2 regions of the Neorhizobium sp. T25_13 genome follow, and region 1 is predicted to be linked to the other one. Evidence: riboswitches for the same ligand, from Rfam matches in the RefSeq annotation. Region 1 holds a riboswitch; the other holds the start of a gene.
What was found. A riboswitch is a leader RNA that binds a small molecule or an ion and turns the genes downstream of it on or off. The one in region 1 is predicted to bind cobalamin.
Positions count from the first base shown of each region.

Region 2: linked by a shared signal. The riboswitch ahead of C5J22_RS22780 (DUF1636 domain-containing protein) and the one ahead of C5J22_RS16275 (aromatic ring-hydroxylating dioxygenase subunit alpha) in region 1 are both predicted to bind cobalamin.

Region 1 covers NZ_PVBI01000006.1:241,489-246,634, forward strand. Annotated here, with positions in the region: gene C5J22_RS16260 (FAD-binding oxidoreductase) at 1-118, opposite strand, end outside; gene C5J22_RS16265 (L-threonylcarbamoyladenylate synthase) at 146-1,123, opposite strand; gene C5J22_RS16270 (DUF6656 family protein) at 1,157-1,765, opposite strand; cobalamin riboswitch at 1,931-2,165, shown strand; gene C5J22_RS16275 (aromatic ring-hydroxylating dioxygenase subunit alpha) at 2,265-3,509, shown strand; gene C5J22_RS16280 (BA14K family protein) at 3,618-4,040, shown strand; gene C5J22_RS16285 (BA14K family protein) at 4,234-4,686, shown strand; gene C5J22_RS16290 (transporter) at 4,754-5,146, opposite strand, start outside.
Region 2 covers NZ_PVBI01000010.1:174,237-179,382, forward strand. Annotated here, with positions in the region: gene cobN (cobaltochelatase subunit CobN) at 1-584, opposite strand, end outside; gene cobW (cobalamin biosynthesis protein CobW) at 602-1,639, opposite strand; gene C5J22_RS22780 (DUF1636 domain-containing protein) at 1,636-2,046, opposite strand; cobalamin riboswitch at 2,153-2,393, opposite strand; cobalamin riboswitch at 2,453-2,682, shown strand; gene C5J22_RS22785 (CbtB-domain containing protein) at 2,719-2,895, shown strand; gene C5J22_RS22790 (CbtA family protein) at 2,909-3,670, shown strand; gene cobO (cob(I)yrinic acid a,c-diamide adenosyltransferase) at 3,667-4,281, shown strand; gene C5J22_RS22800 (cobyric acid synthase) at 4,284-5,146, shown strand, end outside.

The DNA of each region.
Region 1 (5,146 bases):
GCCCGCGGCCCTCGACGAGATGCGGCGCAAGATCGTTCGCGTCGCGCAGGACGTGGTTCTCGCCGACGATCGCCGCGAAGCGGTCGAGAAGCTCCGGGTTCGGCCCTGAAATGTCCATCGGCGTCTCCTCCTCTTTAGCCCCGGCTCATTCCCGCGGGGCGGCCGCCCTCGCCAGCCGGTCGTTGATCGCCTCGCCGAGCCCATGGTCGGGAATGGGCGTGACGGCGATGCTGGCGGCGCCGGTGGCGTCGGCGCGCTTCAGGTAATCGAACAGATTTGCCGCCGCCTGCGCAAGGTCGCCGGACGGGCTCAGGTCAAAAACCGCCGCGGCGAGTTCCATTCCCTTCACCGGAGCGGAACCCAGCCGGATCAACGCCTCGCCGGCCTCGACATGGTCGGCATTGAGCCTCACCGCTGCACCCGGCGCATAATGAGAGGCCAGCATGCCGGGGGCCTCGATGATCGCCGCCGGTCCCTCAGGCCGGATCACTGCAAGTCCGGTTGCCGTCTCGATCTCTTCGGCGGCTACCCCGCCCGGCCTCAGCAGCCGGATCACACCGTTCTCGACGCGGACGATGGTCGATTCGACACCGACAGGAGCCGCACCGCCGTCGATGATCAACGCCAGCTTCTCGCCCAGGTCGTCGGCCACGTGGCGCGCGCTGGTCGGGCTCACCTTGCCGGACGTGTTGGCGCTGGGGGCCGCGAGCGGCTTGCCGAAGGCGCGGATGAGCTCGGAAGCGAAGCCCTTGGGAAGCCGGATGCCGACCGTATCGAGCCCGGCCGTCGCCAGCGCATGAATGCCGCTTTCGGGCTTCAGGGGAAGGATCAGGGTGAGGGGCCCCGGCCAGAAGGCTTCGGCAAGCCTGCGCGAGATCGGATCGAAGTCGGCATAACGCTCGGCCATGTCGAGATCCGACATGTGGCAGATCAGCGGGTTGAAGCGCGGCCGGCCCTTGGTCTCGTAGATGCGGGTGATGGCGGCGGGATTGGTGGCGTCGGCCGCAAGTCCGTAGACCGTCTCGGTCGGGATCGCCACGGGAAGGCCGTCCGCAAGGACGGTGCAGGATTGACGAAGCGCGCCGTCATGATCCCGGGTGATGTCGATGATTTGAGCCGTCATATCCGCCCGTCAATAACGCGGACCCGGGCGTCTTCAAAGCTTTTTGATGATCTCGCGGAGCATTTCGTTGGAAGTGCCGAGCATCAGGACGTTCTTGATGGCTTCCATCGGATCATTGGTCTGGAACAGAAGGCCGTTCTTGCGGATCGTGCGGTTGATCTGCAGCGGCTGACCCGCCTCGCGTTCGACCGCAACGGCAAAATACATGCGCGAATTGGCCGGGCTGATATGTTCGAAAAAGGTTTCTTCCTCGCCGATCTTGGAGAAGAAGTTGGCGATATAGAACGACCAGCTCACGGGGACGCCGCGCGGAAGAAACGTCCTTGCCGCCGTGACATGGCAATAGCCGAGATGCGGGCGTTCATCGAGCGTGTGGTGGAAGATGATCTTCGGAAACTTGATCGAGCGATGGAAGGAGTTGATCCGGTTGTGGCTCGTTTCCCCGGCTGCCTCGAGCCTTTTGCCCGTGCGCTCGGCGACTTCGTTATGGGTGAGATAGCGGCGCTCTTCCGGCAGCCAGACCGGATGGTAGCGGGAGCTGCGCCCCGTCCGGAGGAATTCGGAATGGGAAGCGCTCTTCACCACCACCGGCGCCGGTGGTGGAGGGGCTTTGTAATAACGGATCTTTCCCTTGGCCTGCACGGTGGCATCGCTCCCATTCACGCCGGGATTTTATGGCTTATCCCTTAATGACAGGTTTCGCTTTCGCGGGGCTGGAGTGTCGCATTTTGGGCCGTTTCGCCGCTGTCGCCAACGCGGTTGCCGATGTCGCAATGTCGCCTATGCGACACGCCCGCCCGATGATTATATCCGCCTCGATCTTGAGGTGCCGCCTGACTAGGGAAGGCGGAGAATTGGGAAGCCGGCAGGGGTCTTTAGAAACCCTAATCCGGCGCTGCCCCCGCAACGGTGGTGGAGCAATAAGGCACGGCATGAGCCACTGGGAAAGAGCCGCAAGGGCCGCCCGGGAAGGCGCCGAGCCGGTCCCCTGAACGGGACAAGCTCCTGAGCCCGGAAACCAGCCTTGGGATCAAAAATGACGACCGGACGCGGCGGGCGTTCGGGACAGGGTTTGGGGCGGGCTTGAGGCCGGCCGGCATTTCCATGTCCTTCCGCTGTCCACATTGACGAGGAAGATAATATGGAAATTCGCAATCAGGCCCTGCGGCAGCTTAAGAACCGCCGTGAAGGCTTCAGCCTCGAACAGCCCTTCTATACCGATCCCGCCTATTTCAAGCTCGATCTGGAAATGATCTGGTATCGCGACTGGCTGTTCGTCGGGCATGATTGCGAGCTGCCCAAGGCCGGAGCCTATTTCACCTTGCAGATCGGCGATTATCCGGTCGTCGTCGTGCGCGGCCGCGACAACCGGATCCGTGCGCTGCACAATACCTGCCGCCATCGCGGCAGCCGCGTCTGCACCAAGGAGCATGGCTCGGCGGTCCGGCTCGTCTGTCCCTACCATCAATGGACCTACGAACTGGACGGCTCGCTTCTGGTCGGCCGCCAGATGGGCCAGGACTTCGACAAGACCCAGTTCAGCATGAAGAAGGTCCATTGCGAAAGCGTGGCGGGCTTTATCTTCATCTGCCTTGCCAACGAGGCGCCGGATTTCGCGCCGGTTCGCGCGGCGATCGAGCCCTATATGGCCCCGCACCGCCTCTCGGAGGCCAAGGTCGCGCACCAGTCGACGATCATCGAGAAGGGCAATTGGAAGCTCGTCTGGGAAAACAACCGCGAGTGCTACCACTGCGCCGCCAACCACCCGGAGCTCTGCCGCACCTATCCGGAATCGCCGACCGCGACGGGCGTCCAGGGTGCCAAGGACGATCCGGTCATCGCCGCCCATTGGCAGCGTTGCGAGGAGGCCGGGTTGCCGAGCGAATTCCGGATGGACGAGACCGGCCAGTTCCGCGTCGCGCGCATGCCGCTGATCGAAGATGCCGAGAGTTATACGATGAGCGGCCGCAACGCCGTGCAGCGTAAACTCTCCGAGGACGTAACGATCAACTCGATCGGCACCATGCTGCTCTTCCACTATCCGAGCAGCTGGAACCACATTCTCGGCGACCACGCGATCTCGTTCCGCGTCACCCCGCTCGGGCCGGAGGAAACGGCGGTCACCACAAAATGGCTGGTCCACAAGGATGCGGTCGAGGGCGTCGACTACAATCTCGAGGAACTGACCCACGTCTGGAACATGACCAACGACCAGGACCGCCGGATCGTCGAGGAAAACGCCTTCGGCATCCGCTCGCCCGCTTATGAGCCGGGTCCCTATTCGCCACTGCACGAAGGCGGCGTCATGCAGTTCGTCGAATGGTACTCGAACTTCATGGTCAACCGGCTGCAGGGCGACCAGGCGCAACTTTCGATCGTCGCCTGATCGCCAATTCGTGATCGGCGTTAATCGGTGCCGGGCACGTCTTCAGGAACCGAAACCTGCGTCTGGCGTTGTTTGCTGATTAAAAATCAGAATGAGGAAACACACCGCATGAACGCCTTTCGTCTACGTCTGACTGCGGCGGCGGTTGCCATCGCGACCACCTTTGCCGGGCTTGTGCCAGCGCAGGCCATTCAGATGCCGGCTCCCCCGTCCGGCATTTCGGCCGCCGGCGATGTCACCAATGTCCAGTACCGTCGCGACTTCCGGCGTGACCGCTATGGCTGGTATCGCGGCCACCGCGGTTATCGCGATCGCCGGCCCGGCTACCGTTATTACAACGGGTTCTGGTTCCCGCTCGCCGCCTTCGGCGCCGGCGCCATTATCGGTGGCGCCATACAGGCCGACCGGGGCGGCTATTCGAGCCGTCACGTCGCCTGGTGTGAAAGCCGTTATCGCAGCTATCGGGCCTGGGACGATACCTATGCGCCGCGCGCTGGCGTTCGGGCACGCTGCATCTCGCCTTACAGATAAGCAAGCGTTGGCCACCTCTACGCCAAGCCCGGTCGCGGCATATGCCAGCGGCCGGGCTTGCTTCGTCGCGGCGCACGTTAATTGCGCATTCAGGATGAACTTCCTAAGGTTGCGGCAAAATTGAAATCCACTGCATACTGAAATAATTGGCTGTCAAAAATTGAAACATAGACAAGGGATCTGGGGACTTAACATGACTCTTTTGAAGAAGATCGCGGTTGCGGGAATCTCCGCTGCCGTTCTCGCCGGCTCTCTGATGCCGGCTCAGGCGATGCCGCTGCCGTCCGCTCCGGCCGCCGGGATCGAAACCAGCGCCGACACCGACGTGACCCTCGTCCAGTACCGTCGCCATGGCGGCGGCTGGTATGGCGGGCATCGCGGTTATCGCGACTACCGTCCAGGTTATCGCCGCCATAACGGCTACTGGTTCCCGTTGGCGGCATTCGGTGCCGGCGCCCTGATCGGCGGCGCCATTGCCTCCCAGCCGCGTTACGCCGAGCCAGCTCCGGCCTATGGCGGCGGCGACGACATCAATCCGCGCCACTACGAATGGTGTGCAGATCGCTACCGTTCCTACGACGCCTATTCGAACTCGTTCCAGCCGAACTACGGTCGGCGCCAGACCTGCTATTCGCCTTATTTCTAAGGGCGCCCGGCAGACACTATCCCACCCGTCCGGTATGGAACCCGGGCGGGTTTCGTTTGTCCAGCGGTTAGAGAATGCCGGTGCGCTTCAACAGCCACCAGGCGGCAAGTACCGAAATGCCGATCAGGCCGAAGGCATAGGCCGTTCCGCCGGAGCCTCCCTCGAAGGGTAGCGACGAGGTGTTCATTCCGAAAAAGCCGGTGACCAAAGTCGGCGGCAGCAGGAAGGCGGTCATCAGCGACAGGATATAGAGGTGGCGGTTGGTCTCTGAGGAGAGCTTAGAATCGATTTCCTCGTGCAGCAGTCGCGCCCGCTCCTGCAGCGCGTAGACGTCGTGGTCCGCCGCCTCCAGCCGGCCGATCAGCCGCGAGGCGGCGTCGTCGAAACCGGGCGGCATCTCGTCGTCGTCGGTCGCCGCTGCACGCCGCAGCAGTGTCAGCACTGTTCTCAGGTGCCGGTG
Region 2 (5,146 bases), on a different contig from region 1:
GCAAAACGGGCCAGCAGGTCGCTGGCCTCGACAATGCCTTTTCCGGGCGCGTAATAGCCGGCCTTCGGCACCGGGGCTGCCTGCGGCAGCGGTTCCGTTTTGCCCTCGGCCAGCGTCGCCAGAAGCGTCGCCAGAAGCCGCATATTGGCCGGCCCGCCTTCGCGGAAACAGCTCAGGATGCCGGCGATCCGGTCTTCCGACACGGTAGAGGCCGCGATCAGTCGCTCGTCGCGGATGCTGCATTCGCCGGGCAGCAGCGCCAGCGCGATCTTTTTCCGCTTCGCCATGCGCGAAAGTTCCTCGACGCCATAAGCCCAGCGATCGTAACCGCCGAGAATGCGCACGAGGATGATCTTGGCATGGGCTGCCGTCTTCTCGACCCACAGATCGACGGACATGGGATGGCGGAGATCGGAGAGGCTGGCCAGCCGCAGGCTCGGCAAATTCGAACCCCAAGCGGCGGAAAGGCCGTTCAGGTCGCTGCCGGAAAAGGACAGCACCACCACATCGGCCGGCGACTGATTGAGGTCGACCGGTTCGATGAGGTCGTCAAGCGACGACGATGTGGTGGCGAGTATGTGCATCCTTCCCTCGGGCCTTCTTATGCGGCCAGCATCCTTTCGATCGCGGCGCGGTCGATGCCTTTTTCGCCGATCACGACAAGGCGGCTTGTCCGCGCTTCGCCGGGTGCCCAGGCGCGGTCGAAATAATGGTTCACGCGCGATCCTACCGCCTGAACCTGCAGGCGCATCGGCTTGTTCGCGACTTCCACGAAGCCTTTTATGCGCAGCACGTTTTCCGCCTCGGCCGTCGCAGAAATGCGGGCGGCGAGCTGTTCGGCATCGGTGACTGCGGCCAGATCGACGACGAAGCTGTCGAAATCGTCGTGATCGTGGTCGAGTTCGTCATCGTGATGGGTCTTGCGGTTCTCGATATCGTCCTCGACGGCAAGGCCGAGGCCGATCAGCACGGCCGGATCGATGGCGCCGTTGGCGGCCGAGACGATCTTCACGGCACGTGGCAGATGCGCGGACACGCGATCCCTGGCGATCGCAAGGCCGGCGGCATCCAGAAGGTCGCTCTTGGTGAGCACGATCATGTCGGCGCAGGCCACCTGATCCTCGAACACTTCCTCGACCGGATCGTCATGGTCGATCGAGCCGTCCGCGTCGCGCTGCGCTTCCAGCGCCTCGTGGTCGTCGGCAACGCGGCCTTCGGCGAGCGCCAGTCCGTCGACCACGGCAATCACCGCGTCCACCGTCACTCGCGCCTTGACGTCAGGCCACTGGAAGGCCTGGACGAGGGGTTTTGGCAGCGCGAGGCCGGAGGTTTCGATGAGGATGTGATCGACGCGGGGTTCGATGGCCAGGATCCGGTCGATCGCCGGCACGAAATCGTCCGCCACGGTGCAGCAGATGCAGCCGTTGGCAAGCTCGATGATGTTGTCTTCCGGGCAGCTTTCGATGCCGCAGCCCTTCAGGACGTCTCCGTCGATGCCCACATCGCCGAATTCGTTGACGATGATCGCCAGCCGCTTGCCCTTCAAGTTTTCGATCAGGTTGCGGATCAGCGTGGTCTTGCCGGCGCCTAAGAACCCGGTAACGACGGTGCAGGGAACGCGGTCGAACGAAACGCTCATGATGGCATGTCCTCGTGGTGATGAAAGGGTGGAATACGGGCCGTCATGCCCTTGCCGCGCAGGCAGGTCGGGCGGCCGCGAAGGGGAAGGAAGCCGCGTTCGTCCTCGGCCAGCATCATCGCGCCGGTGACGATATCCTCGACATTGTCGAGCGACAGGTGGCCGAAGACATAGGACCAGCCGCTCTTGTGATTAAACGCAGCACTCGGACTTTTTTCGCAATTGGCAAGGCAGGTGACCGGCTTTACCGCGAGCGGCTTGCCGCTTGCTGCCTCGCGCAGCGCCGCGATCAGTGCGATGCCCGGCCGGATTTCGCCGTCGGACGCATTACGGCAATTGGTGCAGACGAAAATCGTCACATCTGCCGGGCCGGCGGTTGCCGGATCATCTGGTCGGTGGTCACTCATCGGTCAGCCGCGTTCCCGCCGGGGTCGAAAAATCGGGGCGCGGAGCAGAAGGTCGAAATCCCTCTGCGGTGATCGAGAAACTTCCTCCGGAGCACCCCGCCCGGTGAAGCAAAACTAATCGGACGGCAGGTCTCCTGGCTCGCGGGTCGTCGCCATTTGCCTGCCTTCCCAGGATACCGTTGGCCGGATTTCCCAGTGGCTTGACGGCCAAATGGCCGTTTTAGGCAATGGCTCGCCGCCTACAGTTGCGGGGGCAGCCGCGGCATTGATCCTGAAAAAGGGATCGCACCGCATTCTCTCTTAGCCCTCCCCGTTGCCGGAAAGGGACCATCTCTTTCCAAGTAAGCCCGGTCGCAGGCCCATGTCAATGCGTCGCAAAGGCGATTGCCGTGACGCCGAATTCGTCTATAGTGACCGAGCCTATGGTGCCCGAAAGGGTTTTAGAGGGAATGCGGTGCGACGGAATTCTGCCGTCCAACCCGCGGCTGCCCCCGCAACTGTAAGCGGAAAGTCTTCGACCAAAACGGCCGTCCGGCCGTCAAGCCACTGGGAAATCCGGCCAACGGTATCCTGGGAAGGCGGGAGAAGGCGTCCGATCCGCGAGCCAGGAGACCTGCCAGAGGCGGCAAAGAACGTGAACGGCCCTCGGGTGGAGGGCGAAAGGACGAGACCATGGTTACGAATTCTGCTGCAGCTGCAGTCAGCCTCTCCGCTTCGAAGATCATTCCCCTCAGCATGACGGCCCTGCTTGGCCTGTTCATCGTCGGCTTTGTCGGCTTCTCTCATCTGGAAGTCGTCCATAACGCCGCGCATGACACGCGCCACTCGCTCGCCTTCCCCTGCCACTGAGGAGTTCTCCCCAATGTCGTTGTTTCGCAACATCGTCTTCACGGCGGTGATCGCCGGGCTTTTGTCCGGATTGCTGCTGACCGTGATGCAGAGCTTCTCCACTGTGCCGCTGATCCTGCAGGCGGAAGTGTTCGAGAATGCCGCGCCCGAGGCCGGCCACAGCCATGATGCTGCACCTGCCGCAGGTGCCACGGCATCCGCCGCCGAGCATCACCACGGCGAGGAAGCCTGGGCTCCCGCCGATGGCTTCGAGCGTTTCATCTATACTGCTGCCGCAGACATGCTGTCGGCTATCGGTTTTGCCCTTGTCCTCGTTGCCGCCTCGGAAGCGTTCGGCGGCTTCAAGGGCTGGCGCGGTGGCCTGATGTTCGGCATTGCCGGCTTCCTCGCCGTCATCCTCGCGCCCGGCCTCGGCCTGCCGCCGGAACTGCCCGGCATGCCGGCTGCGGAACTCGGTCCGCGCCAGATCTGGTGGATCTCGACGGCGGCCTGCACGGCAATCGGTCTCGGCCTGCTCGCCTATACCCGCTCGGCCGTGTTCGCAGCGCTTGCGATCGTGCTCCTGATCGCCCCGCATCTGGTCGGCGCGCCGCTGCCGCCAAGCCATGAAACGGCGGTCCCGATGGATCTCCATGTCCGCTTCGTCAACGCCGTCTATGCCACCAACCTGGTGTTCTGGGCGGTGCTCGGCGCGCTGGCCGGGGTCGCCCGCGAAAAGTTCCGCGCTGGCGAGGAAGCTTCTGCCGGGTCTCCGGCGAAGCTTGTCTCCCGGTGAAGGAGATCGACGAGGCGTCCGTCGAGCGCCACCGCGCCAAGATGGCGAACCGCAAGGCGGTTCAGGATGCGGAAGTGGCCGAGAAGACCCAGGAAAAGGGTCTTCTCATCGTCCATACCGGGCCCGGCAAGGGCAAATCCACAGCTGCCTTCGGCCTGGCGCTGCGCATGCTCGGCAACAACCGCCGGGTCGGCGTCGTACAGTTCATCAAGGGCGCCTGGTCGACCGGGGAGCAGCCCGCGCTCGCCGTCTTCGGTGACCGCGTCGTCTGGCACACGATGGGCGAGGGTTTTACCTGGGAGACCCAGGACCTGAAGCGCGACGTCGCCGCGGCGGAAAAGGCCTGGGAAAAGGCACTCGAGCTGATGGCGGACGAGACGATCGGGCTCGTCATCCTCGACGAACTCAACATCGCGCTTCGTTATGACTATCTCGATCTGGACAAGATCGTCGCCGCGCTACAGGCACGGCGGCCGGATCTGCATGTGGTCGTCACCGGCCGCAACGCCAAGCCGGCGCTGATCGAGGCCGCCGACATGGTGACCGAGATGTCGCTGGTCAAACACCACTTCAAGGCGGGCGTGAAGGCCCAGGCCGGCATCGAGTTTTAGCCATGGTTGGGTCCAAGCCAGCTCGGGCGCTGATGTTTCAGGGAACGGGCTCGGATGTGGGCAAGTCGCTGGTCGTGGCCGGCCTTGCCCGCGCCTTTACGCTGCGCGGCCTGAAGATCATGCCGTTCAAGCCGCAGAACATGTCGAACAATGCTGCGGTCACCGCAGATGGCGGCGAAATCGGCCGGGCGCAGGCGTTGCAGGCGCGCGCCGCCGGCGCGCCGCTCAGCGTCCACATGAACCCGGTGCTCCTGAAGCCGCAGAGCGAGGTCGGGGCGCAGGTGGTGGTGCAAGGCAGGGTCGAAGGCAATGCCAAGGCCGCCGAGTATCAGATGCTCAAACGGACACTGATGCCGCGGGTCCTGGAAAGTTTCGATATCCTCCGCAACCAGGCCGATCTCGTCCTGGTCGAAGGCGCGGGCAGTGCCTCGGAAATCAATCTTCGCCAGAACGACATTGCCAATATGGGATTTGCGCGGGCGGCGGACGTGCCGGTCGTGCTGATCGGCGATATCGACCGTGGCGGGGTGATTGCCAGCCTTGCCGGCACCAGGCTGGTGCTCGATCCCGAAGATGCGGCGATGATCCGGGGTTTTATCGTCAATCGCTTTCGCGGCGACCCGGCCCTGTTCGCCGACGGTATGCGGATGATCGGGGAACTTACAGGCTGGCATTCGGTCGGGCTGTTGCCGTATTTTGCCGATGCGGCCCGGCTGCCGGCAGAAGATGCGCTTGGCCTCAATGCACCGTCAGTGCGAAAGGCCGGTGCGAAGATCAGGATCGCGGTGCCGATCCTGCCGCATATCTCCAATTTCGACGATCTCGATCCGCTGGAAGCGGAGCCGGATATCGATCTCATCCGGGT